Prosthecobacter debontii: one gene and its partner. The protein of the gene in region 1 interacts with the protein of each later gene in a pairwise test. Links are inferred from orthologs where the notes say so. Each region holds a gene or a part of one and is shown in the gene's direction. Other genes may lie near its edges. The genes, in order: B5D61_RS00155 and ndk.

Region 1 (15,937 bases):
GAATGGTGGCAGCGCAAATCACACGAGTGTTCCCGAAGGCAATCAACACCGAGGCCGTGGCATGCGGTGCGATATCAAGAACGTAATCGATGGAACGGAGTTGGTCAGCGGCTCGGCCGTCGTGTCTGGGCATGGTCGGTGGTAATACGGAGAGCCCGCGTGGTCAAGAGGCCAGCGTTGTAAGTCAAACACGGATCATGTCCTTCACCACCTGGAACCAGAGGTAGAAGCATCCACGCCAGGAGTAGCGGAACACGCCTTCTCCGGCGGGCTCAATCACTCCAATGTGAATGTTATGATCGATCTGAGCGCTCATATCCTTCTCAATGTAAGCGGGGAGTTCTTCAGTATCCAAATCCACGAGATGCCCGACAGCTTGACGCTTGGTCAAGAAAGCCTGATGGGATGCCACGAGTTCCTCCATGGACTGGGCATAAACAAAGCGGTTCACTCGCTGCTGAGGCGAAAACTGCATCGTCGGTGCAAACGGGTAATTCGTTGTGGTCAAGGTTATCCCCTCCTGAGTGCGGGAAGTCAGGGTCACATATGAGAAGGAAAACTCACCCTGCTGAGCGAGCGCTATCGACGCCTGAGTGCGCATTTCCTTATGATAGAAGAGGCGCATGAAGTGGTCTGTTTCACTCCACTTCCAACCCGTGTCCCCCACTTCGACGAAACCAGTCGCTTCGGTCTCCTTCGTGAGGGCATCCAGATCGGGAAAGATTTCTCGGGAGGGCGGAAAACGATGCTTCACTTCACTTTTAAGCGGAAAGCGGAGTTGCCTGACTCGACCCACGATCTCCAACCAAGGCAGCATGAACCAAAGGGCAATGCCAAAAGCACCGGCGGCATGGCTGCCTGTCAAAAAGTAGCCTCCCAAATACGACGCCCCCAGATACCCCAGCCAACCCAGCTTCTGAAGGAAGCGGTTGTCAAAGGTCCGGCATGCAACGGAGAAGACCACCGTCGCGGCAAGGTAAAGGATTTGCTGAAGTTCCATTGCGGGTTAGCGGCAGATCACTTGAAGGGTGACTTTGCCTAGACATTTATAAACTGACGCTGAGGACTCGGCAACCGCTCAATCTTCCAGCACTCGGCCTGGGTTTTGACTTTCCGCTCGGTGCCTCATTGCGCATACTCAGGGCCTATGAATCGACGTCAATGGATCCAATCTGCATTTGCCGGAAGCCTGTCGATAGCCACCTCAAACAGCCTCGGTCAAGCGATCAAGCCTTCGCGCGTGATCGATACCCACACGCACTTTTATGATCCTCGCCGCCCCCAAGGTGTGCCCTGGCCCAAGGAAAACACCCCGCTTTATCGCACCGTCCTGCCTCCAGATTGGATGGCCTTAGCCGAACCCCTCGGGATCCGAGAGACCATCGTCGTGGAAGCCAGCCCTTGGGTCGAAGACAACCAATGGATTTTAGACCTCGCATCAAACCATGCGTGCATCATCGGCTTTGTCGGCAATCTCGATCCGAATGATCCAGCATTTAGGTCTAACTTGAAGCGCTTCTCGGCCACCCCCATCTTCCGAGGCGTCCGCTGGCGTGGTGATTTGGTGAAGCTGGATGCCAGTCAGGATCAAGTTCTCTCAGGTGCCCGATCACTAGCTGAGCATGATCTTGAGTTGGATCTTAACGGCCCATCTTCGACTCTGCCTCAGGTGGAAAAACTGGCCCAGGCCATCCCCTCTTTGCGTATTGTGATCAATCATGTCGGAGGTGCAGGAGATCCGCAAAAACTGAAGCCGGAGTGGCAGGCCCATATTCAAGCGGTCGCTCAATGTCCGAATGTCTTCATGAAAGTTTCAGGGATGCCGGAACAAACTCGCCCTGAAGATGGCAATACACCTCAGGACCTCTCATATTATCTGCCTGTGCTGGAGCATCTCTGGTCCCACTTTGGTCCGGATCGCCTCATTTATGGCAGCAATTGGCCGGTTTCAGACCGGGGCTTACCCTACGCGTCGGTTTTCAAATTGGTCTCTGACTTCTTCCAATCGAAAGGGGCCGAGGCCACTGAAAAATACTTTTGGCGAAACTCACAGACCGCCTATCGCTGGAAAGAACGCACCTAAGTTTTCCACGACCGTCATTTCATTGACGTGTTTTTGGTTCGTCAGGCAGAGGCTGCGCCACATTAAGTGTAGGCATCGCCCCTGAACGAAGCGGTGGTTCTTGTGGATCCACTGGCTTAGGCTGGACTTGAGCTGGCAATTGTTGCGGTGGTTTGACTTGGCCTTGCTTAAATCGCGCAATCTCCTCCGCAGACGGAACGATGGCCTTCCGGATGATTTCAGAATTGGGCACGGGCTGGCGTGCGGGAGGTAAGGCAGGTGTGGCAGTCGGTGCCGGGGCGGCTGCAGGAGGAGTCGGTTTATTGACAGGAATCGTTGGCATCGAAGCCGTCACGGAGGGTGCTAGCCCACCCGACGGTGGCAGAGGCGGATCCTCCGAGGCTTTGACTGAGCTCTTTGTCGTCGGCGCGGGCCCGACACCAGTCACTGTCGCTTCGGCCTTCATCGGGGCTGGCGGTGGCGGTGTAGCTGTAGCCTCAACTTTAGGCTTAGTGGGCTCAGGAGCGACCGCAACGACGGGCTTAGCCGCAGGAGGAGTCTCCACTTGAGGAGGAGCCATCGGGGTCGGAATGGGCTCAGCAATAACCGCGCGCGCAGGTTCAGCTTTGGCTTCGGCTTGCGTGGCGATCACTTTTTTTTCGCGTTCCGCGGGCGGGATGGCCGCTGGTTGGGGAGCTGGCGAAGGCGCATCCCCAATAGCCGCAGGCATCGAGCTGCGTAATGGAGGCGTTTCGCCGCCTTTAAAGAGCCACCAGCCTAACAAACCAAACACCACTAGGGCTGCACCCGAACAGATTATTCCCGTGGTCCCTTGGGATCGCCGTTTCGAAAAATCCACCGCCCTTAGTTGTCGTGCAATCGGTGCCGAAGGCGCATGCTCGGGCAAATCACCACCACCATCCCAATCGTCTTCAAAATCGGACACGCTACCGACACTCTCCATCTCCTCGATGGGCACGGCGGTCCCCTTCAATCGAGAGGCCAAATCGCTGCCTCGGACTTGGGTGCCATTCATCAGGCCTTCAAATTGCAGCAGAAAGTCCAGCGGAGTGGGTGTCTGACCGTGATCCCGAGACTTCTCTAAACATTCACGGATAAACTCAGCCAAAGGCTCTGGTGTAGCATCGGGGAAACGAGGCATTCCACCCGTTTGGCGTTGCCCGGTGAGAAGATACGCTGCTAGCGCCACAAACGAACGATGCCGATAATCACGATCTGCCAGATGCGCTTCTCCATGTTCACCGTGTTCCGGTTTATCCACCAGCGGCGGCTCGTAGAGATTCCGCATGGTCAGGTGGGCACGCAACTTGACTTGGAAAGGCGGCCAAGCATCCAGCCGCTTCTGCATGAGGCGCTCGTGCTCCCGATTGGCTGTGGGACCGTTTTTGCCGACGCGTAGGAGGATATTCGAAGGATGGAGATCCAGACGCTGCACGCCACACTCCAAGGCCTGCTCCTGGCCCGCTTGCACTTGGCGGAGCAAAATAGCGACCTCTTGAGGATTCAGAGTGATGCGCTCCGCAAGCAAACGGCTGAGGGCAAATCCAGGTTCACGCTCCTCCGTCAGGAATGTCCAATCTGGACTCTCCCAGAGACTGAGGCTGCGTAAAATATTCGGATGCTTATCGGCATTAAAACGCCACATCTGCAGGGGCACCGCTTCATACTGCGTCTTATCCACGATGCGTGAGGGCGGCAGCAGGTGCACCGTTACAGGCTGATCGTTCTTCGTGTTGAAACACGGGATAGAGAAGGGATAACGGCGGGCGTCATTTTCACCCTCCACTCGGAAACGATTGCCCAAAATGATCTCCACGGGCACGTTCTCCAGAAGCAGGTCTTGCAGCGCTGAACGCGGCTGCAGGGCTGCGATGACGACGAGTTGCTTACGTGTATTGCGGGCTTGGATACCGCTCACCAAGGCGCCGATCGCCTCACGCACATCATCACGCAAACGCTCCAGCGAACTCGGGCAGTGTTCAGGGTCTGTGAGGGCGGCACGCATCGCCATCCGTAAGCTCATGGGCAAGGCCGTGAGGGAGGGGTAACGATCTGGATTGTCCCCGGCATGCTTTTTACCCGTCAGCATCAGGAACATCAATTGACATACCTGGATCACCAACCGTGCTCGTGGCGCTTCCTCACTCTCATTCGCGGAGAGGCCGTAATCGTATATCCGCAAATGCAGGAAGGTATCTTCCAAGGTGGTCATCACCACGCGATCCAGACGCATTTGAGCGACCAGCCGCTGGTAATCCTTGAGTTGGATCAGATCATCCAGCATCTGGAAAACCAGCGAAAACACAATCGCCGGTAGTAGCGGGCCCCGACGCTGGATGTAGTCCTCAATGAACTCCCCATCATTCAAGTTGCTGGTGTAATAAACCAGTCCTTGGTCCTCCCCGACTTCCAAAATGCGCATGAAGGTAGGCCCACGGACTTCCGAGGCCTGCTTCGCCCGTTCAAAGGCCGACTTCTTCGCCACCGAGTCCAGAGTGCGACCGCTGCGCAGGATGTGCAACTCCACCAGTCGTTTGATGGAGGCGTCGAAAGCTAGAAAGACGACCTCATCGGGTGAACGCACCAACCCCACTGGTTCTCCACCAGCACGGCGAGCGATCATCAGGTGACCGAAGCTTTCAATTTCAGGAATCATTGAATGACAAGGGCATCAGCGAGCGGTTCGACCCAAGCTCAGAATGAGCTAAATCTACACCAAACCCGCACAAATTGCAAAATACTGTAAGCCCTCGTAGTCATTTGGCAAAAAATTTCCAGAAAATCTAATAATTATGACCCCCAGCATATTCAAGGACCGCTAAAAAATGTAAAAAATAGGAACTTTCGCAGAACTTTCACTCCCCGCTAAGTCAATCCCGGTGGCTTTTTCGCTACTTTGACAATTTCCCTCTCTCGAACTGCGCGGCGGGCCGAAATTACGTTTGCCCCGGCCTGTCCTTGGTTATATCTGAGCCATCCGTCCCTCCCCCATGCAATTTGTCTTCCCTACCAATCTTCAGCTCGGTCATGAACACAGCGAGGGGTTTCATCAGGAATTACTGCGGGGCTTGACTCACAAGCTCAACAACTTGCTGGCAGTGATCCAGGGGTTCAGCAGCCTCATCCTGATGACGGACGATCTGGACCCAGGAGTGGCTGAAAACATGCAGCACATCCGGGAAGCTTCCGTCAATGTCTCTGCTCTGAGCGAGCGCATTCGCTCCGCAGGCGGCTGCGCCAAGCTGACGGTGCAACCCTTGGGCCTGAATGACTATTTGGGAGTCGTCGAAGCCGCTCTGCTCGAGCCCTTCACCAAGAATGGTGTGCAATTGGAAGCCGATGTGCAAGCAGGCCTCCCTCCGATTCAGGTCGATCCGACCAAGTTTAAGGACATCCTGATTGAACTGCTAAAAAACGCCGCCGAAGCCGCAGGCAAGACTGGTGGGCGAGCCATGCTGAAAATCGCCGGTCCAGGCGTGATCACCCCGGCTGAGCAGCGCCGTGTGGATATCCTGGTCAGCAACACAGGTTCGCAAATCCAGCCCGAGAAACTGGCTGAAGTCTTCCGCCCCTTCCATGGCACGAAGAATAGCAATCATCTGGGCCTTGGCTTGACCATTGCCGCGATGTTGTCCCACCAGATGAATCTCCAGATCGGCATTGCCTCCGAAAACAATACCACCACACTGTGGTTGAGCTGCCCTGCCGCGTGATCCCCGCAGGTCAGCTTTTGCTTTTCAGGACCACTCTTTGAGCCGTTCTGGAAACGGGCACTCGGCACAAGCGGAGTCGTCCTCCAGACAGAAGTCTTCATAGACCTGGAGGAGCCCCTGCTGATGATGCAGCATTTTCTGGAACTCAAGGCCTCTCGGATCGCTACCAAACAGACGCAAAACGGCACGTCGCACCTTTTGATTGTCTAGCAGAGCCGGTAATTCCAGGTATTCGGCCCAAAGTCGTGTCCGTTCAGGGATCAGTAACGGATAAGCCACATTCGCCAGCATCTCCTGAACCCGCGTGGCTCCGATCAAAGCCAAGGGCTTGACCGTAGGCGCAGAAAGCAAGGTGTAACGGCCGGACCAATAGTCATGGCCGATGGCCAGCATCGTCTCACACCAGGCATCACGGGACCAACGACCTGCCTCGAACAGAGGACCTGAAACAGAATTCCATCGACTCAACAAGGCAGTCAAGGCACCCAACCGACGCTGGGGATGATTGCCGGGGCGGACAGCCGCCAGCTTCCATCGTAAAGCCTGCCTGGGATCCAGCCAGCGACGGCAAGAGTCACGCTGCTTCCACCACGATTCCCACAAACCACGAAGATAGCGCCTCGTCTCAGGCAGTGTGTCCTCATATCGTACACTTTCCAAAAATCCGCTGACTCCGAAAAGCAGAGACTCCCGTTCTTCTCCAGACAACTTTTGCAACCGCTTGAGAGGAAGCCTCTGCGCTAGAATATTGAACGGCTGTTGGTTATTCCGATACCCCAATGCTTGCGCAAGCGCTTGATAAATCGTTTGTTCGCGCCCCTGGGCCGCAGCGCATCGGTGCAGACGCACACTTTTCTTTTCCAGTCGATATTGAGCGGCAGCTTCCAGCATCGATTGGATATGACCCGGCTGCATGTCCTTGAGCGGAGCATGACAACGCCCTAGGCGAGCGGCAGCCAGGCCACGATCAGGTTTCGACTTCTCCGGCAAGGCCGACGGGCTGAGACAGACCTGAGTCACCTCACGATGCTCATGGGTCCGGGTAAAAAATAGCTCGTCTGGAGCATCCAGGAATAGATGCAGAATGACCCGGGAGTAATCCGGATTTCCTCCATGCGCATGCCGCTCCCAATCTCGAGCATCTGGGTCCAGTTCGATATCCCCTCTCAGGGTTTGGGTTCCCACTTTGACCGTGCAGTCAGTGAAGTCTGGCCCGGGTCCAGAATTCCATACCCCGAAATCGACCACCTGGACCTTTTTGCCATCCAGACTGATGAACTCCTGCCCGAAGGCACCGCCGAACCATAAGCTCTGCAAATCCAGTTCGTTCACCGGCTGATCGAAGCCGGGCAATGTGATCTCTTCCAATCCCGAAAATACAGCTTCCTTGAATCGTGCATAACGATCCGCCAGCGGCAGACTCAGGGTGGAATTGGATACGGTCATAGAGGCTCCATGAATTGACGAACTGAAACTTCCGCGAGCGATTTCGCCCGGTGGAAAGCACCTTCAAAATCCAGATGCCTTGTCATCGGCCCTGGCACCACGACACAGCGCATGCCAGCCGCTTTTGCCGCACGCAGGCCATTGAGTGAGTCCTCAAAAACCAGGGCCTCCGCAGGATCGACCTGCAATCGCTCTGCGGCGTGAAGAAAGAGGCTTGGGTCCGGCTTCACCTTGCCTGTGTCGTCCACGGTCGTGAGATGATGGAAGTAGCCTCGGAGTTCCAGTTGATCGATCCAAGTGCCCACCCAAGACAGAGGGCTGCTGCTCGCTACGGCGCAGGGGATTCCCAACGCACGCGCTTCTTCCAATCGATCCACAACACCCGGAAGGGTGCTCAATGTGGCCCTCAACTCACGCTCGTGTTCCAGCCTTGCCAGTTCAAGTTCCTCCCAGATCAATGGCTGCCCCGTCAGTGCATCGAGATCACGACGTGGGTCATAGAGATCATTGAACTCAGTGCCAATCGCTTGCGCATACGTCTCCACAGCCAACTCATGCCCATGCCGTGCATACAACTCTTTCCATGTCAGATAACCGACACTTTCCGTGTCCACGATGAGTCCGTCGAAATCAAAAATGATGGCGCGTATGGGGGGCATCACGACGACTATGGCAAGAGGATCGAATGACGCAAAAGAGATTCCTATCCTAGGGTTGTTTCAACGAAGTTTCATCGCCATGATTCCGTATGGTTCGCCTCCAAACTCCTCGTGACGACCTCATGCAAACTCTGCTCTCCGCATGGGCTGGAGAACCCTTGAGTTACACCCATCAGGGAGGTGTCGAAAAACCTCCAAAGAAAGGCTTCATCGAGGACATTCATCGCATCAAGCTAGGCCAGGGAGAGGCCGTCTATCGACAAGCCTGCACAAACCTCGATCGTTGGATGATGTTCCCCTCCTGGGCAAAAGTTCACCGCACGAAGGCGGAACAAACACCGGGAGCCGTTGTCGCCATGGTAATCCAAATTTTCGGGCTGTGGTTGATCAATCCCTGCCGTATCCTCACTCGGTGGGACAGCCCATCCCTTCATGGCTTCAGCTATGGCACCCTGCCCGAACATGCCGAGTGCGGTGAGGAACGGTTCATGGTCGAGAAATTGCCGGATGATTCTGTGTGGTATGAGATCCGTGCCTTCTCGCGTCCACGACACTGGATGGCATGGCTGGCTTTTCCTCTGGCTCGTTGGTGGCAGCTCCGATTCGTGCAGGACTCTCAAGCTGCCATGAAAAGCTTCTCTGCATGAAGAAGGATCTCGGAAATTCATCTTTTCGCATCAGCCTAGGGCTGCGCGTATTGGCCTGGATTGGCTTTGCATGGGCCAAGGGGCTCGAACCCCAAGCTGCCACTTGGATTGAAATCTTACTGATGGCTTCGGTCTTGATCCTGATGCCGTTGGCGCGTCATCTCGGGCATCATCATGGCCCCTTGAACCCGAGTGGAGCCAAAACCGAATTGATGGCAGGTCTGCTCTTGGTGCCCGCTTTGCTTTCACCGATTCCTGCAGTTCTGGGCGCTGTCGGTGTCGGATTTTGGCTCATTCATCAGATGCGGGATGCCACCTGGATCGTTTGGAGATGGAAAACCACGCCGCCCCCCACTGCTGCCTACTTGTGCCATCGGCTTGCCTTTGTGTTTCCTTCGATTGGGGCTGCTTGGCTTTTAGCACATCGGTTGAATTGGATGCCCTTTGGTTTCGACTCACTCATGGTGCTGCTGACTGCCGCTCACTTTCATCATGCCGGATTCACACTGCCTCTGATCACCGGGTGCTGTTCCAACGCATCTCCCAGTCGGCTATCGAAACTGGCTTGCCTAGCCGTGATTGCTGGAGTTCCGCTAGTGGCTACGGGTATCACCTGCACGCACTTCGGCGTCCTGCCTTGGATGGAGCCGCTGGGAGTATCAGTCTTGATTCTGGGAGCCTTCATCGTCGGTGGCCTGCAAATGCGGATGGCTTCGGCCCCGGCTTTATCTTGGATGACTCGATCCCTCTTCGTGCTGTCTGGGTTGAGCCTCTTGGTCGCCATGCTTCTGGCTCTCGGCTACGGTTTGAGATCCTATCTGCCCCAGTGGGCACTCCCGATGCCAGCCATGTGGGCGATTCACGGCACTCTCAATGGCTTTGGCTTCGGTCTCTGCGGCATCCTGGCTTGGCGTCGGCGATTCGGTTTCTGAAATGAAGCCTGGTTTTTGGTCGTTAGCATTTCACTTTGCCAACCCCCATGAAGTTTCTTCTTTTCACTCTCACCCTCGCTTTTGCTGTCACCCTCCAGGCGGCGGATAAAAAGATCATCACGATGATCGCCGGTAAGCCTTCCCACGGCCCTGGCCAGCATGAGCACAATGCAGGCATCCTTCTGCTGAAAAAATGCCTGGAGTTGGGAGCAGGTGATCAAGTGGATGTGCGCGTCCACCTAAACGGAGGCTGGCCTGCCGCTGAGGAACTGGCAGAAACCTCCACCGTGGTCATTTACGCCGATGGCGGTCCCAAACACCCTGCCCTGCAAGGAGATCGTCTCCAGCAATTGGATAAGGAAATGAAACGTGGCTGCGGCTTTCTCACACTTCATTATGCCGTCGAGCCGACCATTGAATCAGGCAGCAAGGAATTCATCGACTGGATGGGTGGCTGCTTTGAGATCAACTGGAGCGTCAACCCGCATTGGGATGCCAATTTCACTGAATTCCCTGCCCATGCCATCGCCAGCGGTGTGAAGCCCTTCACCACCAATGACGAGTGGTATTTCTACATGCGCTTTCGCAAGGGCATGCAGGGCGTGACACCGATCCTCAGCGCCGTGGCTCCAGACTCCACCATGGAGCGCCCCGATGGTCACCACAGCGGTAACCCGACGGTGCGTGAATCCGTCAAAAACAAAGTGAAACAGCATGTGGCTTGGGCCGCTGAAAATGAAAACGGTGGGCGTGGGTTTGGTTTCACTGGCGGTCACTTCCATCAAGGCTGGGCTAACAATGACCAACGCAAACTGGTACTCAATGCCATCCTTTGGACAGCCAAGATGGATGTTCCTGAAACAGGAGTGGAATCCACCATCACCGATGCCGATTTACAAGCCAATCTGGACTTGAAGCCTGGCCAGGGCCTCCCTGAAAAAAAGGCCGCCAAGAAGAAATAGTCGGCCCTCGCTAACGCTCACACAGGGAAAGGCACCTTGGATATTCCGGGTGCCTTTTTTATTTAACTAACTACCGATTCAGCTTCGGGAGCCTTCTCGTTAAAAGCCTTCAATTTAATCCGCCTCGTTTAAGCCAAGCAAAACGAGGTTTCATTTTTGGACAGGCCACCGCCGATCCCATAACGCGTGGTTTATGCTTCTGACATTGGCTATTCAAGGCACTCTCCAACAGCAATGAAACTTGGAACCCATGTTCGCCATTGGGCTTTCTCATCGCCGAACATGCCACCACAAATCCTCGGACGGTAATCCATTCGGACACTTCCATCTTCTCGTGATGCAAGCTCGGAATGGCGTCTCGTCGCACGCGTATCTGTAATTCTGCGCCAATATCGAACCGCTGCCGCGACCAAAACGTGAGCCCCCCCTCCGATGCAGCGCAGAGCTCGACGATAGCTTGCCCAGCCCCGCTGCATTTGCTAGCGGAGTTTCCCTGTTGGTGCTGGCTGTGATTTGCCATGAGGACAGGAGCTTGTTACCAGTCAGACGCGGGGGCCTCCGACATTTGAAACAAGGCGCACCTAGGACTAAAGTCAACGTCCTAGTCACTCAAAGCGAAGGCCGCGAAAACCAGACTTTCTCAATCCGTAGATTTCGGATCGAAAGCGTCGCGCAGGCCATCCCCCAGGAAATTGAGCGCCAGCAGCGTGCTCGACATCAGCAAGGCCGGAAAAGCCAGCAGCCACCATTTGCTTTCGATGGGATTGATCACTTGAGCGCCATCCTTCAGCAGGGATCCCCAACTGGCGGCCGGGTCTTCAATTCCCAGCCCCAAGAAACTCAGAAACGACTCATCCAAAATCACCGCCGGGATCGTCAGCGTGAGATAGGTCAGGATGATCGTGCTGAGGTTAGGCAATAGATGTTTTCTCAGAATCACCCATCGGCTCTGCCCCATGGCCCGTGAAGCGGTCACAAAGGTCATTTCTCTCAGCACCAGCACCTGCCCACGAATGATGCGAGCCATGGTCAGCCACTCAACCAATCCCAACGAAAGGATCATCACCAGGATCTTGGAATATGGGATGAGATAGCGCGCCACCTCCTCCATCCGTGGCCAATGCTGAGCCTGAGCCCCGAGGCGAATTCCATCCAGCCAGTCTTTAAAGACACTGTCGAAAGCCGCAATGAAGATCATGATGAACAGGATCCGCGGCACGGCATACAGCATATCCACCAGCCTCATCATCGCTGCATCAACACGCCCGCCGAAGTAGCCGCTGATCATCCCATAAGCCGTGCCGATGAAGAGCGAAATCAGTGCCCCGATGATCCCTACACCGAGAGAAACCTGGGCTCCTGTCAGGAGACGATAGAAGAGATCCTGCCCATTCACATCCGTGCCCAACAGATGCAGAAGCCCCGTCGTGCCATCTTTGGAAAAAGGTGCAAGGAAAGCACTGTCACTGGTGGCTTTTAAACCATCATCCAAAGTGAATGGCAGAGTGAAGGCCACCAAGACGAGCAGAACGAGAAATCCTAGCGAGATCATGGCGGGCCGGTTGCGCCGCACGATCGCCCAACCGCCGGGCCGTGTGATAGATATGGTGGCAGCGGCGTCAGGCATGGAGCTGGATGCGTTTATCCAGGACGCTGTAGAGCAGGTCCACGATGAGGTTAAAGACGATCAACAGCGTACAGTAGATAACCACCGCACCGCAGAGCAGGAAGGCATCGCGATTCTGAATGGCATTCACAAAAATGCTCCCCGCACCGGAGATATTGAAAACGCTTTCGACGATCATCGAACCGGTGAGCAAATGCGCGGCCAGCGGCCCGAGGTAGGTCACCACCGGGAGGATCGCCACCTTCATCGCATGACGCACCAACGCTTGCGATTCGGTCAACCCTTTAGCTTTCGCCGTGCGCAGAAAGTCACTCTTCAACACATCCAGCAGGCTATTGCGCATCAAGCGCGCGACGTACGCCACATACGGCGCAGCCAAGCACACCGCCGGTAAGATCAAATGATCCACACGCCCCCATCCCCCGACAGGCAACCACCCTAACCACAAGGCGAAAACAGCGATGAGGAACGGCCCCGTGATAAACGACGGAATCGAAATAGCCACGATGGCCCCAAACATGGCGCTCCAATCCAGGACCGTGTTCCGCCGCATGGCCGCCAGGGCCCCGATAAAAACACCCGCGATGCTGGCGATCAAAAAAGCCACGCCGCCAAGCTTGATCGAGGTCGGCATTTTCTGCCCCAGAATCTCCGCCACACTCCAGTCGCGGTATTTGAAGGAAACCCGCAGATCAAGGTGCATGAGGTCTCGCAAATAAGCTGTGTATTGCTGCCAGAGGCTGCCATTCAGCTTGTACTTCTCCAAAAGCGCCTCCTGCACTTGAGCCGAACTGGCCTTCTCCCGATCAAACGGCCCGCCCGGCAGCGAGCGCGTCAGTAAAAAGGTGAGTGACACCGCAAAGAACAGCACCACGATGCTGCTCAAAAGACGGCGGAGTAGGAAGATAACCATTGCGCGGATGATGCAGGTGCTTTCGAGATCAAGCAAGCGCTGGACCGATTGGTGAAGACTTAGTTCCACGTCCCCGAGACTTCATCCCAGCAGGAATGATCTTGACAAAGTCTTTTGAAATTGAGTTCTAGGCGCAGTTCACATCGGTATTTTACTCAATCCGGCTCCATGAAAGCATTATTTTTATTTCTACTAACCTCCACCTTCATGCTCACAAGCTGTAGCACAGACGCCACCTCGGAAACGGCTGAGGAGGCTGAAGTAGAAGAAGAGGTTCCCGAAGAAGGCTCCACACCGCCTCGCATTGGCATGACTAAGGCTCAAGTCGAAGCTAAATACGGAACCCCCGTCAATGTGTCCGTAAACTCTCGGGGTGAAACATGGGTCTATGTCTTCAACAACTGGGACAGCCGAACCCTCATTCCCTATTACGGAGCGTTCCACAATGCTTTCAAACAACGCCATAGTGGCATCGTCCACTTTGACTCTAACGGCCGTGTTCGTGATTTCAATTGGAGTCAATCCAACCCAGTCGGAGGCACGGTCTGGAGATGATAAACATTGCTGATTCAACCGTCCTGCCACGGGGCGCCCTCAAACTCTAACAACGATCATCCGTTCAGGTGCACCAATCAGTGCCGCGGAAGAAGTAAGTCAGGTTAGTGCATCCAAATCACGCCTATGATCCCGTTTAATTTTACCTTTCCTAACTCCTCCCTGTTTGCGCTGGTACTCATGCTGCTGTGGCTGGTTTACATGGCGCTCTACTGGCGAGCGATGGTGCAGATCCTCCGCGCGTCAAAATTCGATAGCCAGGATAAAATCCTCTGGTTTCTGGTTATCACCTTGGCACCGGTTTTAGGATTGATCACGTTTCATGCGATGTGCCCGCCGCCAGTGCGGGAGTCATCGATGCCACCCACGCCGCCTGCCGAGTGATTACCCCTATGACTTGCAGATGATGAGCCACCAAGCTCGCGCTTCCCCCAGCACGCATTTTGGATCATCGAGATTGTGTCACCGCAGGGGAACAGACGTATGACTAGCCATGCTTCCTCTTGCTCAAGCCAAAGCCGAACTGCGCCTCCAAGTGCGGGACCGACTGCGTGCGGTCACTCCCGCCGACCTCAAACAATGGTCGGATCAGCTCATCGAAAGGCTCAAAAGCCGGGACGATCTCTGGGAGCCCCCGGGCACCGTGGCCCTCTTTGGTGGTTTGCGAAACGAGCCGGATCTCATCACGGGGCTCTTGCCTTGGCTCCGCGAGCGTGGCTGGCGAGTCGCCCTGTTCTTTGTCGAAGGCATGGGCCTGCATGCTTATGAAGTCACAGGGCTAGAGGATCTTCAGCGGGGGCCTCTCGGTGTCTGGGAGCCTATTCCCACTCTCGAACACGCTGTTGAGCCGGGCGAACTGAACCTCATCCTGGTCCCTGGACTGGCCTTCAGCAGGCAAGATGGAACCCGTTTAGGCCGTGGCGGGGGGTATTATGACCGATTTCTCGCACGCCCCGAGGTCACGGCAAAACGGCAAGCACTGGCCTACGAGGCACAATTATTCCCAACCATCCCGCATGAAAGCCACGACTTGTCAGTCCCAGCCCTGCTGACCGAAGCCGCCGAGTATCGCTGGTGATGCGATGTTTTAGGACGGCATTTACTCACGCCGCCCTTTGCCAATTCGTAGTTCTGTTCTATCCTTTTCGTCCCCGCCATGACTGCCACTGCTGCCCCTCTCCCTGTGATGCCTGACAAACACGGCCACTTTGGCCGCTATGGAGGCATGTTTGTTCCGGAGACACTCATGTCTGCGCTGAACGAACTGACGGAGGAATATGAGCGCGCCAAGGTGGATCCGCTTTTCCATACAGAACTGAACCGCCTGCTCCATGAATACGTGGGCCGGCCTACCCCTCTCTACTTTGCCGAACGCTGGACGGAAGTTCTGGGCGGTGCCCGCATTTACCTGAAGCGTGAAGACCTGCTCCACACAGGTGCCCACAAGATCAACAATGCCCTTGCCCAAGCTCTGCTCGCCCTGCGCCTTGGCAAAAAGCGCATCATTGCAGAAACCGGCGCGGGTCAGCACGGTGTGGCCACCGCCACGGTCTGTGCTCGTTTCGGCCTGGAATGTACCATTTACATGGGCCAGGTGGACATGGAGCGTCAGGCCCTGAACGTGGCGCGCATGCGTTTGCTGGGGGCCAAAGTCGTCGCCGTGACCGCTGGACAGGCCACGCTGAAAGAAGCCGTGAATGAGGCCATGCGTGACTGGGTGACGAACGTGCGTAGCACCCACTACATCCTCGGCAGCGCCCTCGGCTCCCATCCCTTCCCCATGATGGTGCGTGATTTCCACCGCGTGATCGGTCTGGAAGCTCGCCAGCAGATTTTGGAGCGCGAGGAGCGCCTCCCAGACCTCCTCGTCGCCTGTGTGGGTGGCGGTAGCAATTCCATCGGCCTTTTCCACCCCTTCCTCAATGATGCCAATGTGCGCATGATCGGCGTGGAGGCTGGCGGTGACGGCATCATCCCCGAACGTCATGCCGCTCGATTCCAGGGTGGACGCCTCGGCGTGCTGCAAGGCACCAAGACTTGGTTGCTCGCGAATGCAGACGGCCAGATCGAACTCACCCACAGCGTGAGCGCCGGTCTCGACTATGCGGCCATCGGCCCTGAGCACGCCTGGTTGCACGACGAAGGTCGTGTCGAATACAACTACGCCACCGACAACGAAGCTCTGGAAGCCTTCCAGGAACTCAGCCGAATCGAAGGCATCATCCCTGCCCTCGAAAGCAGCCACGCCATGGCCGAAGTGCGCAAACAGGCCCCCAAAATGAGCAAGGACCAAGTCATCATCGCCAATCTCTCGGGCCGCGGTGACAAGGATGTCGCTCAAGCCGCTCGCATGATCTTCAACGAAGAATTGAAGTTCTGAGGCCTACAGCAGTCACTGTT
Region 2 (15,833 bases), on another replicon or contig:
TCGCAGGTTTTGTATTATTTCCCGCAAGCTCCTAACTTCATGGGTGCTCTTATCGCAGGCTGGCTGAGTGCAGGAATATTGGCGATCTTGGTCTGGGGAGTGAAGCGATCTTGGGTGAGGCTCAGGAGGTGCGTGTAGCGCGCACATAAATCGACGGATCAAATGTCGAAAACGCGTGCGGCATACTTTCCAGCATGCCGCACGCGCGAGGGTTTGAACGAGACGTTTGCGATGGGATCGGCTCAGTCGAGGAAGGCCAAGTTGCTGCGTGAAGGAGAGAGATGCTCTTCATTCATCAGCACACGGCACCAATCGTGAAGCACGATGGTTTCGTGGTCAGGATGACGTACAGAACCACGGGCATACACCCCGGGATTCCGATGCATCTGACGCCAAGACCAACGTTTCGCGGTCGGACGACGCAAGAGCACTTCTTCATACTGCTTCGGCGTGAGTCCGCGTGGGTAGTTTTGGTGCACATACACGACCTCACCGCCTGTGCGATAAAGCTGCTCGACGAGGTGCGGCTTACCACCACCACTGCGTGAGATGGGCTCGTGACGCAGAATGAGCTTGGGATCGACGGCCAGTGGTTTATCCAAAGGCACGAAGAACCACTCTCCCTGACGGCGAAAAGCCACGTTATGACGAGTGTTAGCCTGCCGAGCATTCAGACCTTTACGGGCCTGAGCTTGACGAACAGTCGCTGGTTTGAGGGCCTCCTTGGCCTGCATCACGGTGGATGCACTGCCTGGAACAGCAGCAATAAACCATTCACGTTCATCATGACCACAGAGGAAGCGATCCTTGCGCTTGCCGCCCTCGCTTTTGGCGAGCAGTAGCAGGTGACGGTCATGCTTCTTCTGGTTAAGCAGGAGGAACTCTGCCGTCGCAAGGCTCTCTTCATCACCACTGACAGTAAAATACTGGCCATGACGATCGTGGCCAATATTCAGGGAGTAACCTGAACTGATCTTCGTGCCATCCCAACGCAGAGCACCGGGATGGACTTCCACTTGGAATCGTGCACCGATAGCCTCAAACGCACGTTCAAGATGTTCGAGTTTCATAAGGAATCATCGAATCATCACCCGTGCGATTTTGCCTTCATCAGGCACGCTGGACGGGTGTCACAGCGATCTTCCAAACAAAAGGGAGGTCGGCTGGAAGACGGACCGACGAGCTAGGTTGTTTTGTCATAGTGTTATGGGTGTTAAAGATGGATATCCCTCATTCGAGGAAATAGACCTGCAGGGACACGCACCCTGCTCTGCCGGTTAAAAGCCGACTGCTTCGCTGCCTAAGCTTCAGGTCTGAAAAATGAAAAGAACCTTGGCAACCCTGACGGGATTCGAACCCGTATTGTCCGGGCGAAAGCCGGATGTCCTGAGCCATTAGACGACAGGGTCATGAAGGAACCAAATTGGCGGAACGCGGAGGGCATGCTCCCCATGCGAGTGGAGTCACCGCACGATCTCTTTAGCAAAGAGTCCCGGAGCCTTGTCCGGATCACGTTTCCGTATGAAAAGAAAAGTGTCCCCGGCAGGAGTCGCACCTGCGGCCTGCTGATTCGTAATCAGCCGCTCTCTCTACTGAGCTACGGAGACATGGAATGAAAAGTGCCACACCTTGGATTCGAACCAAGATCCTCTGAGGTCTGAGCTCAGCGCCTCTGCCAGTTGGGCCAGTGCGGCATAACAAGGAGTGAGGCCATATTGGCCTCACGATGACGACAGGATGCCGTCACTCCTAGAGTGATAAAGTCGGTCCGGCTGGATTTGCACCTGCACCTACCGGGTTATGAGCCCGACGCTCTTCTATTAAGCTACAGACCAAAAAAGGAGTCGGATACCCCGGTGCTGCCCCGGGCGCCTCTTGTCTCCAAAACAAGCGAGTTCGCTGGCTCTCTCGTATCCGGTGGAAAATGGACGCGTGCCCCAGACTTGCACTGGGTAAAGTGGCTTTGCAGGCCACCAACTCGGCTCTTTGTCTTGCACGCCAAAAATGAAAAGTGGTTCCCTCGGCCGGTGCTGCCCCGGCACCGTCTCCGTCACAGGGAGGAATGCTACTGTTACACTACGAAGGGAGTTGCCGAAAAGTCGGAATGCCGAATGCTCAATGACGAATGCGCGCCAAGCAGAAGATTGAGCCCCAATAGCCATCTTCGTCATTCGACATTCAATCATTCGTCATTGTGAAAGAGTGCGGTCTGCCGGTGCTGCCCCGGCGCGCTCTGTTTGGAAGACAGACATGCTGGCTGTTACATCAAGACCGCTGAAAAGGTCGCTGGAGTTGGTAGCGTGCCAACCTGTGCGGAGCTTCAGTCCGCCGCTCATCTGTCTGAGCCATCCAGCGTGGTCCCTCCGCGTGGTGACGCTCCACGGTCTTCCGGTTATCAACCGGGTGCTCTACTGTTGAGCTACGGAGGGGAAGGAAAAGTAATGCGGCCACTCTTGGCCGCAGTTGCTGAGGGTGGTTGTATTGGCGGAGCACCCGAGAATCGCACTCGGGACGCCTTCGTGGGCGCAGCGGTTTTCAAGACCGTTTCCTCGTCTATGCCGGACCTGCTCCTTTTGAAATGGCACCCGCGCCAGGATTTGCACCTGGAACCTCAACCGTTAGAACCGTCTTATGCAAGTCTGTTACATCTTGCGGGCATGGAAATGAATGGTGGACCTGGACGGTAACGCTCCGTCACCTGCTGGGTGCAGCGCCATGCGCGATAGCGCAAAGTCGATGGGGTGCGGAGCACTGACTGCCCAGCCGCCGGAGCGGCAAGCCAACTGTGCAACCTTCTACACGACAGGCCCAAACAATGAGTATGGCCACGAAGAGCGAGGCAGAGACAGCCTACCCGAGCCTAGCACCCCTCCGATGGGCGATCCTGTTTCCCAGGGATGTGGCGGATGATCTTCTGCTGTTCTGCCTCGCTCTCCATGATTGATCGTTGGTGGATCGAAATGAAATGGCACGGCGGGTGGGTGCTGCCCCCACATCTTCAGGTTTTGGAGGCCTGCGCATTCCTGGTCTGCCACCGCCGCTTCATGTCGAAAAGCAAGAAAATGAAACTGAAGGGTCGCAGCAAACCACGATCTAGATGTGAGATGAGATGAGTTGCTGCGACCCTTCATAACGTGACGCGGATGGGCATGGGCACATCTCGCGTCACGCATGAAAAGAACGAACACCGCTGCCACGCACGGGATGAAGTCATTCATCGCTGGCGTCGCACCCGCAGGGTATTTCACGGCGGATGTTTCGGTGTTTATGGCACACCTTCCAAAAAGCCTCTTCGTGATGTCTAAAAATGGGCGTGGACTCTCGTTATTCCTGCATCATTGCTTAGGAATACTTACTCGTTCACAAAGGCATGTTTTGATGCGTGAGCATCCATGCCTAGACCTCGTGGGTCAGGGCGACTCCGATGCCCGGCGCATGAGCACTGGAGCCGCTGGCTGGTTGGCATGACAGGCACCTCCTTTAAAAGGTAGAGCCTGCAATGCGCTCTCTATGGGAATAGGTCGGGGTAGGTCTGAAAATCTCCTGGGTTAAAGTGGATCAGGATCCGACAAGGAACTGAAATCGAATCGAAAAACAAAAAGCCCTGCTGCCTTCAGTGGGCGAGCAGGGCTGGAAAGCCTGGTTCTATGGAATAAAACCTGCGGTCTAACCGCGCTGCTCGTAAACCTCCTTGAGTCGGTTAAAACTCCAACCGCCCTCAGGATGGGTGGGGACCATGAAGCCTTTCGTCTCGATGGCACAATACCCCCGCTCCAATGATCCTGGCAGGATCGCCAAGTAGTCGGAGGTGGTGTGTATCGGGTTCATGGAAGGCGTGGGTGAAGTTGTGCTGAGTTTGACATCTCTTTGAGAAACGTCAACTCCATTTCAAAACTTTTTTTATTCGGCGATCTCTTGTTGGAGCTTTTGATCCTTAAGAATACCTAGAGCTAGGGAAAGGCCTTCTCCAAGGCCTCCACATTCGCCTGCATAACGCTCAAGAAATCGCTCTTTTCAGGAACGTTCCCACAGGGAGCAAAGACGAGACTTTTCAGCCCCAGCGCCTGGATCTTAGCCACACTCTCTTGGTTAGGCTCACCTTCCCAGATCATCCACTGAGCGGGATGGGTAGCGAGGATCTTTTGAAGGCCTTCCAGTGCTTGCCCATCGGGCACCGTCTCCGGCTCCCAGAGCACGGCCTGAAGGTTGAGGTCATAGCGTCGGGCCAGGTATTGATACACGGGGTGAGAAGCCATTAATGGTGCTTTCGCAATGCGCTTACCTACCGCTAACAATCTTTGATCCAAAGTCTCCAAGTCTTTTTTCAACGCTGCAAAGCGCTGAGAGATCTCGTCTCCCTTCCCTGTCGGCACGAGTGCCTGTAAAGCGGTGGCGACTTCTTTGGCCTGCAGGATGGCCTGCTGCATATCTAGCCAAGTGGTGAACGCCGTGCCGCTGTGGCTGTGCTCACCGCCAGGGCCATGGCTATGAGTCACTGCATCTTTAACCTCAATGAAATCTTTGGAAAACTCGCTGGAGGAATTCACCACCTTTTCATCCGGTAGAGTCGTGTTATCAACCCATTTGGAGTAGCTGGCTCCATTCATCAGGATGAGATCCGCGGCTTGGAATTTCGCTATGGTTTCATCGTCGGGTTGCCAGAAGGCAGGATCTTCATCCGCGGGTGCTGGGAAATGAACGTCCACCTCATCACCACCGATCCGCTCGGCAAAATACTTGAGTGGGTAATTGGCGACATAGACCTGAGGCTTTGCAGAGGTCTTACCCGCGTTGACCGGAGTTTCCGTCGCAGGTTTGCAAGCCGCCAATAGCAGTCCCAGAGAGAGAGCAAAAAAAGGTTTCATGAGTGAGGATTAAATACGGTCCAAGGGCTTAACGTGGCCACACCACAGAACGTGAAATGTCTGCCACGGTCTTGCAGCCCGTCAGCCCCATGGCCACTTCAAATTCGGCGCGCAGGATGTTCAGCACATGCGCTACACCCACGGCACCTGCCACACTCAGCCCGTAAATGTAAGGGCGACCAATGAGCACTGCACTTGCGCCTAGAGCGATGGCTTTCAAAACATCCGTGCCACGGCGAATACCACCATCCAAAAGCAAAGGCACACGACCTGCCACGGCTGCACTGATCTCCGGCAAAATATCAATGGTCGCAGGAGCCGTATCCAGCACCCGTCCTCCGTGGTTCGAGACGATGATACCCGCCACACCATGCTCCAGTGCTAGAAGCGCATCCTCAGCAGAAAGCACGCCCTTCAGGAGGATCGGCAGGCTTGTAATGGATCGCAGCCAAGCGAGGTCCTCCCAGGTCGGCGCGTCATTGAGGAAAGAACCAAAGGCCACATTTTCTCCCGCTTGTTTCGGGCGGAGATCTGGACCCTTCATGCCTTTCAGATTCACGGCCTCCACACCCGGCGGCATGCGGAACTGCGCACGCTGTAAGCGATTGCGAATGCCATTCAGCGGCGCATCAACCGTCAACACCAGGGCTTGATAACCTGCCGTCTCAGCGCGCTGCACCAGATCTCGTGTAAACGCTCTGTCAGGCTGAATGTAGAGCTGAAACCAAAGGTGTGTCTCGGCGGATCGCGCAATGTCTTCAATGGGCACGGAAGCCCGTGTGCTCACCACCATACCAGCCTTCATAGCAGAAGCGCCCAAAACTGTCGCCAACTCACCCTCTCGATGCGCCATCTTATGATAGGCAATCGGGGCTAGCAAAATCGGATAGTCATGCACCTGCCCCAGCAAGGTCGTTTGAGTGCCGCCGCCTTTCATGTCGCGTAGCACGCGCGGCAGCAGCTTCAGTTTATCGAAGGCCTGGCGGTTCTCGCGAATGGTCACCTCATCTCCGGCACCACCCGAAAAATAAGCCCAGGCTTGCTCACCCAAGTGCTCCCGCGCCAGCGGCTCGTAGTCGGTCAAAGCGACAAGCTCCGGCGGGATCTGGTTCAAGGCTGGCAGAGGAAACGACATCCGTGATGGCCTCAACTCATGCCGCAGAGTTCAGAGCCTGCAAAGTCAAAAGCCCACCTCCAGCATGGAAGCCAGAGATGGGCGTGGTAAAACCGGAAGATGGAAACGGACGCCTCGCTCAGACTTGAAGTGGTTTACTCCGCCTTCTTTTTCTTCTTACCCTTGCCTTTGGCATTGCCCTTTGCAGGCGCAGCGGCAGGAGCCACTTTCTCACCGGGTTTAGGCAGGGCGGCTTTCACGGAGTCCCATTCGGGGTTCAGGGTGGCGGCACGGATGGTCAGGTTACGGAAATCCACCGACTGACCTGCGACAGTGAAGCCTGGGTTCATTTTATCCGTCTTGAAGAGGGCGTCACTGCCCCAGGCGGTCAAGTCGTCCACTTGACCCAGCATGGTGTCGCCCACCATCTCCAGGCGCACTTTGTGCCAGGTGCCGGGACTCAGTTCCGCAGGCAAGCGGGCGAAGACCACCGCTTTATCGGGACCTTCATGATCGTTGTCGTCGCGCTGCACGGTCACGCTTTTGGGCGTGATGTTGATGCGGGCCATGTGATCTTTCACAGCATTGATGGACAGGCTGGTCGTGCGGGCACCCTCAAACTTGAATTCATATTCGATGACGAAATCATTCAGTTTGTTAGGCAGGCGGGTGACCGCGCCGTGTTTATCGGCTTCCAACTCTGAACCGCGCATCACGCCATCCTTGAGTTCCCACTGGCCTTTAGCGGCTTTCCAAGGGGCAGCAGGAGCGGTGTCGAGTTTGCTTTGGTAGATGACCTCACCTGGAATGGCGAGCAAAGGTAGATCAGCAGCACTGGCGATGGAGGCCAGGGCCAGGAAGAGGAGGGCTGGGACTTTCATGGGCCGCTGGAAACGTCCGATAAAACCCGATGTTGCCATGATTTGCATCTCTTGCACCCGCAGCGAGTCCGATGCACTCTGCGGACGATGCGCCTTTTTCTCCGTCCGCTCCTAGCCACCTGCCTCATGCTCCTCAGTGCATGCGCACCTGAGCGGGACCGCGCGGATCTCGTTTTCATCCAAAGCGCCGAGCCTGAGACACTAGACCCAGCCCTGGTGACGGATCAGGTTTCCATGCGCCTTTCCTCAGCCTTGTTTGAGGGCCTCTGCCGGGTCAATCAGGCAGGCCGACCTGAGCCGGGCATGGCCGAGCGATGGGAAGTTTCTGAAGATCGCAAAACCTACACCTTCCACCTGCGTCAGGGCACAACCTGGAGCGATGGCAAACCGGTGACAGCCCAGGATTTCGCCGCTTCCTGGCAACGGGCGCTCGATCCCTCCACGGGGGCAGATTACGCCAGTCTCATGCATGTGATCCGAGGTGGAAAGGATTTCAGCGAGGGCAAGATCCCCTTCTCTGAGGTGGGGGTGAAGGTCGTAAATAATCAGACGCTTCAGGTCACGCTGGAGAATCCCATCCCCTACTTCGTGGATCTCTCCGCCTTCCTCACGCTCGCTCCCGTGCCTGTCGCCACGATTGAAAAACACGGCAGTTCATGGATCAAACCCGCCAACATCGTGACCAACGGCGCTTATCTCCTGGAAGATTGGCGGCTGGACGACCACATTCGGCTGCGCAAAAACCCCTCCTATTGGGATGCCTCCCATGTGAAGATGGCCACCGTGGAAATCAAACCGGTGCAGGATGCCAATACCGCCCTGAGTTACTTTCACACGGGGCAATGCGACCTGATGATGGACAAAGGCATGGTGCCCCCCACGCTGACTCAAAAGCTGAAGCAGCAGCCGTGGTTCCACACCGGTCCCTTCCTAGGCACATGGTTCATCCGCATCAATGTCACACGTGAGCCCTTCACCGATGCGCGTATGCGTCAGGCCTTCGCGCTGGCGGTGGATAAGAAGCGCATTGTCGAAAAGATCACCCAACTCGGCGAAACACCCGCCTGGGGTCTCACCCCTCCGGGGACAGGGCAAAACTACCAGCCACCGGAAGGACTCGATTACAATCCCGAGCGAGCCCGCCAACTCCTGGCCGAGGCAGGTTTTCCAAATGGCAAAGGATTCCCTCGCGTGGAGTATCTTTACATCCCACTTCCGGTGGAAAGGAACATTGCCATCGAGCTGCAATCCATGTGGCAGGAGACCCTAGGCGTGACGGTGAACCTCACCAAGCAGGAGCAAAAAGTCTGGCTGAAATCCATGCGTGAACTGGACTATCATCTCTGCCGTTCCAGTTGGGTGGGAGATTACAATGACCCCAGCACCTTCCTCGACATGTTCATCACTGGCAGCGGCAACAATCGCACCGGTTGGTCTAACCAGGATTACGATCGACTGATTGCCGAAGCGGCCAGTGATCCCGATGTCCAACAACGCAACACAACCTTTCAGCAAGCCGAGAAGACGCTCATCCGTGATGGAGCAGCTATCATCCCGGTTTATTATTATGTCGGCGTGCAGTTTTATCACGATAACAAGCTGCAAGGCGTGCAGGGGAATCTGATCGATGACCACCCGTTCCGCTGCATGAGCTGGAAGTGAGGGTAATCAGCTCGTTCAGCGAATCTCCCGCAATCGCCCTCGGTGCGGCGCACCAGACGCTCCCAAGCACCTTTATCATCCGCCTTCATTTGTAAGCCGACGAAGTGCACGGACACCTTCTCAGGTTGAGCCAACTGCAACTCCTTCATTTTGTCTTCTAAAACCTCATTGGTGATGCGGCCTCCTTGAAGATAGATCTGTTCGAATTGACCATCGGAGATCAGGAAGACCACGTCCGGCTTCATGGCAAATGCCGCATCGAGCCCACAAACCACCCCGTTGGGATTGGGGCTAAAAGCCCCAGCCTGTCCACGTGCCATCTGGCCGCTTTTATTCCATTCCGTGTCGATCCACTGCTTGGCCAGATCACGATTGGCCGGCGGCATGAGCACCAATTCCGTTTTGAAAGGCTTGAAGTTACGCAGGAACTGGATGATGCCGAATTGAACACCCGGCGGCATGTTACTGATGAGCTTGACGGTCTCTTCCGTGATCCGGTTCAAAGGCATGCCGCTGGCCGTCCCGTTCGATCAAGCCGGGGTCCGTCTGCTTCATCAGCTCCTGAGCTAGATTCACGCCGATGAGCCCCGCGTTATTGGCAGGCCAGCTTAGATGTACGAATTTTCCTGCAAGAGCTCCATCAGCCTCTTTTGCCTCGTTGGGCCGGCAAGATTGGCCAGCGCTTCGGTCTCTCCAGTCAAAGACGCGAAATCAATGAACTTCACCTGATTGACTGGGATTGGCACCACCTACGTATTGGAAAAGAAGCGTGCGGAGGCAGCGACTTACTTCGAGCAGCAGTCCCGGCGTCTGTGGGACATGAATCCAGAGACAGCACTCCGAGAGCAGGTGCTGAGGTTGCACTGCTTATAGGAGGTGAATGAGCTGGATCAAGCACGGGCTTTACTGGCTCAACTCCACTCGCTTATGCCCAGGTGACTCAGATTATTCTCTGTACAGATAGGCGCTTGTCAGCGGCATCCTGGGACCACATCAGCCCGTCCGATAGGAGAAAAAGAGGCACAACAGGACAGGGCGCAGCGCCTGGGACATTCGGCTGATGACGACACGTCACCAACCCTCACAGCAGGGAAATGGCCAGAGACGATGTTGTCACAGAAAAAGTGCGGGATTCCCCTCTTCCCAAGGCACCCAACCAAGCCGATCAAGCCCATCGTCAGAAAAAAGGACACCCCCTCTGGAGTTTTCCCCACTTGACTCTGGATGAGACCGCCCGCAACTTCCCCGCCCTTTTCCAAAACCCTCCTATGGCCCAAGAAACATCCCTCCTCCTGCTCAAGCCCGACTGCGTCGCCCAAGGTCTGAATGGCGAAGTCCTGAAGCGTCTGGAGGCCGAGGGCTTCCGTGTGCGCGGCATCAAGATGATCCAGCTCACCGACGAGATCCTGAAAGATCACTACTCCCACATCGCCGACAAGCCTTTCTTCCCTGAAGTGGCTGGTTTCATGAAGAGCAAGCCTGTCATCGCCGTGGCTCTGGGTGGCGAAAACGTCATCTCCCACGTCCGCGACCTGCTCGGCCCAACGGACTCCAAGGCAGCTCCTAAAGGCACCATCCGTGGTGATTTCGGCTCCGACAAAATGACCAATGTCGTTCACGCTTCGGATTCCCCGGAAGCAGCGGCCATCGAGTTGAAACGATTCTTCAAAGACGGCGAAATCTTCTCTTATTAACCCTTCCGGCGCAAAAAGATGCGTTCCGGGGTTGACGCGCCCGCGTCCTCGGCTACTATCGCGCCCCAATTTTTTTCCAGGAGCACTCACATGGCTAAAGTCTGTCAAATCACCGGAGTCGGCGTTACACGCGGCCATCACATCCATCGCAGCGGTAAAGCTAAGAAGGAAGGTGGTATCGGTAAACACATCACCAAGCGTGTGAAGCGCGTTATTTTCCCGAACCTGCGTCAGAAGCGCATCTTCGTGCCTGAGCTGAATCAGTGGGTGAGCGTCAAGCTGACCGCTCGCGCTCTCAAGACCCTGGACAAGAACGGCGCTTACAAGACGCTGAAGGCCGCTGGTCTGATCTAATTTTGATTGTTGGCATCATCGCCAATGATGTTTGAAAGGCAGGTTCGCAAGAACCTGCCTTTTGCATTTTCTACGCCTAACAGGAGAAGCCGCGAGAGAAGCGTCGCCTTTCTTTCACCCAAAACTCCCCTTATCCTGCGGATTAGCCGACTCCCCTTGCTCGCCTCTTGACCAAAGGCCAGAACGCTTTCTTGTGGGACTTCCCCCTTTCCGGCGCTTCCGCGCTTTCTTTTTTCACAACTGGTCCCAACCTCTGATCCACTTTTATGAACCTCACACGCACAGCCTACGGCACCTGGAGTGGTGGCAAATACATGCATTTCGGCGAGATGCTGGACGATGACCGCTACATCGCCATGATCCGCCGCGCCTTCGACAAGGGCGTGCGAACCTTCGTCACCGCCGATGTCTATGGTGCAGGCCGTGCGGACTCCATGCTCGGTCAGGCTCTACAGTGCCTGCCCCGTGACGAATATTGCCTCGTCGGCATAGTCGGTCATGATTTCTACACCGGCCTTCGCTCTGGGGCCAAGGGCTACCCTCGCTTCACGGACGCCGGTCTGCACAAACCCGAGCAATATGAGAGCTACCTCACCATGGCGACTGAAGAGTCTCTGAAACGCTGCCAGGCGAGTAAGTTCGACTGCCTCATGCTTCACAACCCCGACACCATCGGTTACACCAGCGAAGATGTCTGGAAGGCCATGGCTGCGCTCAAAGACAAAGGCCTCGCGGATCGCCTAGGCATCGCCCCTGGTCCCGCCAATGGCTTCACACTCGATATGATCGATTGCTTCGAGCGCTTCGGAGATCTTGTGGATTGGGCCATGATTATCCTCAATCCTCTAGAGCCCTGGCCAGGCCAGCACGTGCTCCCTGCCGCTAAAAAGCATGGCGTGGATATCCTCACCCGCGTGGTGGATTACGGAGGTATCTTTCACGATGACGTCAAACCCGGTCACAAATTCCGCGATGGCGACCACCGCAGCTTCCGCCCCGCAGGCTGGGTGGAGCATGCCGGAGAGAAGCTGGAGAAAATCCGCCACATTGCCGACAAGCACGGACTCACCATGATCCAACTGGCCTGCCTGTGGGATCTGGCACAGGAACCCGTGAAAAGTGTCGTGCCGACCCTGATTCAGGAAGCCGGTGAAGAAGCGAAAAGCATCGAAAGCAAGCTGGATGAACTCGCTGCCCTGCCAGTGGAAAACATCCTGAGCCCTGAGGAAGTCGAAGAGATCCGCCAAATCGGTGACAACACCGGCTGCATGATGCTGAAAGGTGCCAGCCAGCGTCATGAAGGCCAAGAGCCACGCCCCGATGAATGGCCGATGCGCCCCGAACTGCTGTCCCTTGCGGGTCGCTGGGGGCTAGGAAACAGTTGGTAAGAGACCTGCGTCAGTCTTCTTTAAAAACACGGATCGCTCCCATGGGTCCGTGTTTTTCTTTTTGCACAGAGTGCCACCCAATTTCATTTCCAGAATAAAAAAGGCGATATCCAGTGAGGATATCGCCTTTCTAAAAAGAATTAATTCGGGCTCAGCCGTCGTTGATTACCAACGCTCATCGCCTTCGTCGCCGCCTTTACGGCTGCGGTCGCGATCCCAGCTCTTGCCGCCACGGCCACCGCCGCCACCGCCACCACCGTAGCCGCCACGGCCACCGCCGCCGCCACCACCACCACCGTAGCCGCCACGGCCACCGCCGCCGCCGCCACCAAAGCCGCCACGGCCACCGCCGCCGCCGCCGCCACCAAAGGCCGGGCGCTCTTCTTTAGGACGAGCTTCATTGACTGTCAGGGAACGGCCATTGAAGTCTTTTCCGTGCAGGTTCGTAATAGCCGCTGTCATGGCTTCTGGTGTGTCCATCGTGACAAAAGCAAAGCCACGTGGCCGGCCGCTCTCGCGGTCCATCGGAAGGAACACATCCGTCACGCCGCCGTATTGGGCGAAGAGATCACGCACATCTACATCGGTGGCGCTGAAGGGGAGGTTCCCCACATACATTTTCGTATTCATTTCTTTAATTAACTGAGAGTTCACTGAATCTGATTAGCCAGAACCCTCACCGACGACACCTTCACCTGTGAACTTCTGGACCTAACCCTTCAAACAGGTGGACGCTCGGCAGGAGTCGTCGATGTGTCGGAGCAATGCAAGCATTATTCTTGACACTTAATCAGAGCACTGATGTGCGGTTTTAAACCCGTCTGGTTTGTTTATCCGACGCATGAGCCCCCTTTGTCTGCTTAGATAAGCTGCGAATATTCGACATATCCCCTCGATAGGCGGTTAGGATGCTGGATGAACTGGACTCAATAACCCAACCAAGGGCCGAGCCATTTTTCCACCTGCTCCACGCTCATGCCTTTACGGGAAGCATAGTCTTCGATCTGGTCTTTACCGATCACACTGATGCCGAAGTAATGGGCCTCAGGGTGGCTGAAATACAGGCCGCTGACCGCGCTGCCGGGATGCATGGCCATGCTCTCGGTGAGTTCAACGCCGGTTTGGGCTGTGGCATTCAGGAGATCGAACAGGATCGGTTTCTCCGTGTGGTCAGGCTGCGCGGGATAACCCGGTGCTGGACGAATACCGCGATACTTTTCCTTCACCATCTCCTCAGTCGTCAGATCGCCGGGCTTTTCATAACCCCAAGCAAAACGTGCCTGCTGGTGTAAATATTCAGCACAAGCTTCCGCCAACCGGTCGGCCACTGCCTTCGTCAGAATGCCATGATAAGGATCATGCGCGGCGTCGAATTCCTTGGCGAACTCATCGGCTCCATGGATACCCACGGCAAATCCGCCGATGTAATCCGCACGGCCACTGGCTTTCGGGGCGACGTAATCGCTTAACGCAAAGTTAGGCTTGTCCTTCTTGATCACTTGCTGACGCAGCGTGTGGAAGACGGTCTTCACCGCGCTACGGCTGTCATCGGGATAAACCTCAATGTCATCCCCAATGCTGTTGGCGGGGAAGAACCCGATCACGCCACGAGCCGTGAAGCGCTTCTCCGCCACGATGCGATCCAGCAGAGCCTGAGCATCATTGTAAAGCTTCAGCGCCTCCGCTTCCGCCTTCACTTTCATCTCCGCGTCTTCATGGGCGGAATTGAAACGACCTTCATCAGGTAGCCAGCGGCCACGCAGCTCCCAGGAATGAAAGAAGGGGGACCAGTCAATGAAAGCGCGCAGAGTGGGGATGAGATCAGGACCCTCGTAAACTTTCGTCCCCGTGAAGCTTGGTGTCGCGATCTCTTGAGTGTTCCAGTCGCAGAGGAATCCTTTCTCGCGGGACTCCGCCAAGCTGAGTAATTCACGATCCTTCTTCTTGCCGTATTCCTCACGCAGCCTGGCGTGACGAGCTTCGTTCTGCTTCACGAAACCGTCTTTCTGGTCTTCACTCAGGAGAGAGGTTGTCACCGGCACGCTGCGGGAGGCATCCAGCACATGCACGATGCTACCGCTGTATTTTGGCGCGATCTTGATGGCTGTGTGGGCGGCGCTGGTGGTGGCTCCGCCGATGAGCAGTGGTTGGGTAAACCCAAGACGCTCCATTTCGCTGGCCACATGCACCATTTCATCCAGAGAAGGCGTGATCAAACCGCTGAGCCCGATGACGTCTGCACCGACTTCCTTGGCTTTGTCCAAAATCTTCTCGCAGGGCACCATCACGCCCATGTCAGTCACTTCAAATCCGTTACAGGCCAGCACGATACCGACGATGTTTTTGCCGATGTCATGCACGTCACCCTTCACCGTGGCGAGCACGATCTTGCCGGCACTACGCTGGTTCGGATTCGCGTTCTTTTCCTCCTCCATGTAAGGCTGGAGATAAGCCACGCTCTGCTTCATCACGCGGGCGCTTTTCACCACCTGAGGAAGGAACATTTTACCAGCACCGAAGAGGTCCCCCACCACGCTCATGCCATCCATGAGCGGGCCTTCGATCACGGCGAGAGGACGCCCGAGCTTAGCGAGCGCTTCAGCCGTGTCTTCATTGATAAAATCCGTGATGCCCTTGAGCAAAGCATGCTCCAAGCGCTTCTCCACGCTGGCTTCGCGCCAGCTCATGTCGATCTCCGCTTTCTTCGCGCTGCCCGCCTGCCCTTTGAACTGCTCGGCGTAGTCCACCAGGATCTCGGTGGCGTCGGGACGGCGGTTCAGGATCACATCCTCCACCTTCACCAGCATCTCTTGCGGGATCTCTTCATAGACCTCCAGCATGCCTGCATTCACGATGCCCATGTCCATGCCTGCCTTAATGGCATGGTACAGGAACACGCTGTGCATGGCCTCACGCACCTTGTTGTTACCGCGGAAGCTGAAGCTGACGTTACTCACCCCACCACTGACCTTAGCATGCGGCAGGTTCTCCTTAATCCAACGCGTGGCGTTGATGAAGTCGAGGGCGTAGTTGTTGTGCTCCTCGATCCCGGTAGCGACTGTGAGGATGTTGGGGTCGAAAATGATGTCTTCGGGAGGGAAACCGACCTCGTCCACGAGGATGCGATAAGCACGTTCGCAAATACGAATCTTGTCGTCGAAGGTCGCTGCCTGGCCTTGTTCATCAAAAGCCATGACCACAGTTGCGGCACCGTATTGTTTGATCTTAACGGCATATTCCTTGAACTTCGCCTCCCCTTCCTTCAGAGAGATGGAGTTCACGATGCCCTTGCCTTGCAAGCACTTGAGACCGGCCTCGATGATCTCCCACTTGGAGGAGTCCACCATGATCGGCACCTTGTTCACCTCGGGCTCGGTTTGCAGGAGGATCAAAAACTTCGTCATCATGGCCACGCCATCGATGAGGCCTTCGTCCATGCAGACGTCGATCACATTGGCACCGCTCTCCACCTGCTGACGGGCGATGGCCACACCTTCCTCCAGCTTGCCTTCCTTGATGAGCTTGGCGAACTTGGGCGAGCCCGCCACGTTGGTGCGTTCGCCGATCATCAGGTAAGGCGGACGCACATTGGCATCGCCCGTATTCAGCACGAACGGCTGGGAACCGCTGAGGCGCATGGTATGCGGATCTGCTGGCACCTCACGTGGGGCCAAACCTTCCACGGCTTTAGCAATCGCCGCGATGTGCTCCGGTGTATTGCCACAGCAGCCGCCCATGATATTGACGAAGCCACTACCGCCGAAATCCTTGGCAAAGTTGGCCATGTCTGGCGGCAGCAGGTCAAAGCCAGTTGGGGCCAACGGATTAGGCATCCCCGCGTTGGGATAGGCCGAAACAAAGCAATCCGCCTTCGA

The links.
Region 2: the proteins of B5D61_RS00155 (region 1) and ndk interact in binary tests that used the Escherichia coli proteins (3 or more experiments, as listed by UniProt). The link is inferred for Prosthecobacter debontii from one-to-one orthologs.

The regions. Positions count from the first base shown.
Region 1 is NZ_FUYE01000001.1:23,290-39,226, reverse strand. What follows is about bases 12,995-15,822. They hold B5D61_RS00155 (5-formyltetrahydrofolate cyclo-ligase), read left to right. Parts: upstream 12,995-14,030; coding sequence 14,031-14,615; downstream 14,616-15,822. Other genes in these bases: trpB (tryptophan synthase subunit beta), read left to right, coding at 14,694-15,822; B5D61_RS00160 (hypothetical protein), read left to right, coding at 13,664-13,921; bamE (outer membrane protein assembly factor BamE domain-containing protein), read left to right, coding at 13,190-13,537; B5D61_RS00170 (ABC transporter permease), read right to left, coding at 12,995-13,018. Also shown: rph (ribonuclease PH), read right to left, coding at 1-133; B5D61_RS00220 (hypothetical protein), read right to left, coding at 185-1,000; B5D61_RS00215 (amidohydrolase family protein), read left to right, coding at 1,148-2,083; B5D61_RS26030 (hypothetical protein), read right to left, coding at 2,103-4,739; B5D61_RS00205 (sensor histidine kinase), read left to right, coding at 5,074-5,796; B5D61_RS00200 (DUF2851 family protein), read right to left, coding at 5,821-7,242; B5D61_RS00195 (HAD family hydrolase), read right to left, coding at 7,239-7,901; B5D61_RS00190 (DUF1990 domain-containing protein), read left to right, coding at 7,991-8,548; B5D61_RS00185 (YndJ family transporter), read left to right, coding at 8,545-9,480; B5D61_RS00180 (ThuA domain-containing protein), read left to right, coding at 9,528-10,442; B5D61_RS00175 (ABC transporter permease), read right to left, coding at 11,083-12,069; more of B5D61_RS00170, read right to left, coding at 12,062-12,994; more of trpB, read left to right, coding at 15,823-15,917. UniProt on the Escherichia coli protein: Involved in the removal of 5-formyltetrahydrofolate.
Region 2 is NZ_FUYE01000002.1:180,583-196,415, forward strand. What follows is about bases 8,780-11,503. They hold ndk (nucleoside-diphosphate kinase), read left to right. Parts: upstream 8,780-9,790; coding sequence 9,791-10,216; downstream 10,217-11,503. Other genes in these bases: B5D61_RS03205 (vWA domain-containing protein), read right to left, coding at 8,780-9,031; rpmB (50S ribosomal protein L28), read left to right, coding at 10,307-10,570; B5D61_RS03220 (aldo/keto reductase), read left to right, coding at 10,837-11,503. Outside these bases: B5D61_RS26070 (hypothetical protein), read left to right, coding at 1-138; B5D61_RS03150 (hypothetical protein), read right to left, coding at 243-1,070; B5D61_RS26085 (hypothetical protein), read right to left, coding at 3,667-3,828; B5D61_RS03185 (metal ABC transporter substrate-binding protein), read right to left, coding at 3,951-4,865; B5D61_RS03190 (alpha-hydroxy acid oxidase), read right to left, coding at 4,894-6,000; B5D61_RS03195 (3-keto-alpha-glucoside-1,2-lyase-like domain-containing protein), read right to left, coding at 6,135-6,860; B5D61_RS03200 (peptide ABC transporter substrate-binding protein), read left to right, coding at 6,987-8,522; more of B5D61_RS03205, read right to left, coding at 8,447-8,779; more of B5D61_RS03220, read left to right, coding at 11,504-11,958; B5D61_RS03225 (RNA recognition motif domain-containing protein), read right to left, coding at 12,124-12,588; metH (methionine synthase), read right to left, coding at 12,885-15,833. UniProt on the Escherichia coli protein: Major role in the synthesis of nucleoside triphosphates other than ATP. The ATP gamma phosphate is transferred to the NDP beta phosphate via a ping-pong mechanism, using a phosphorylated active-site intermediate.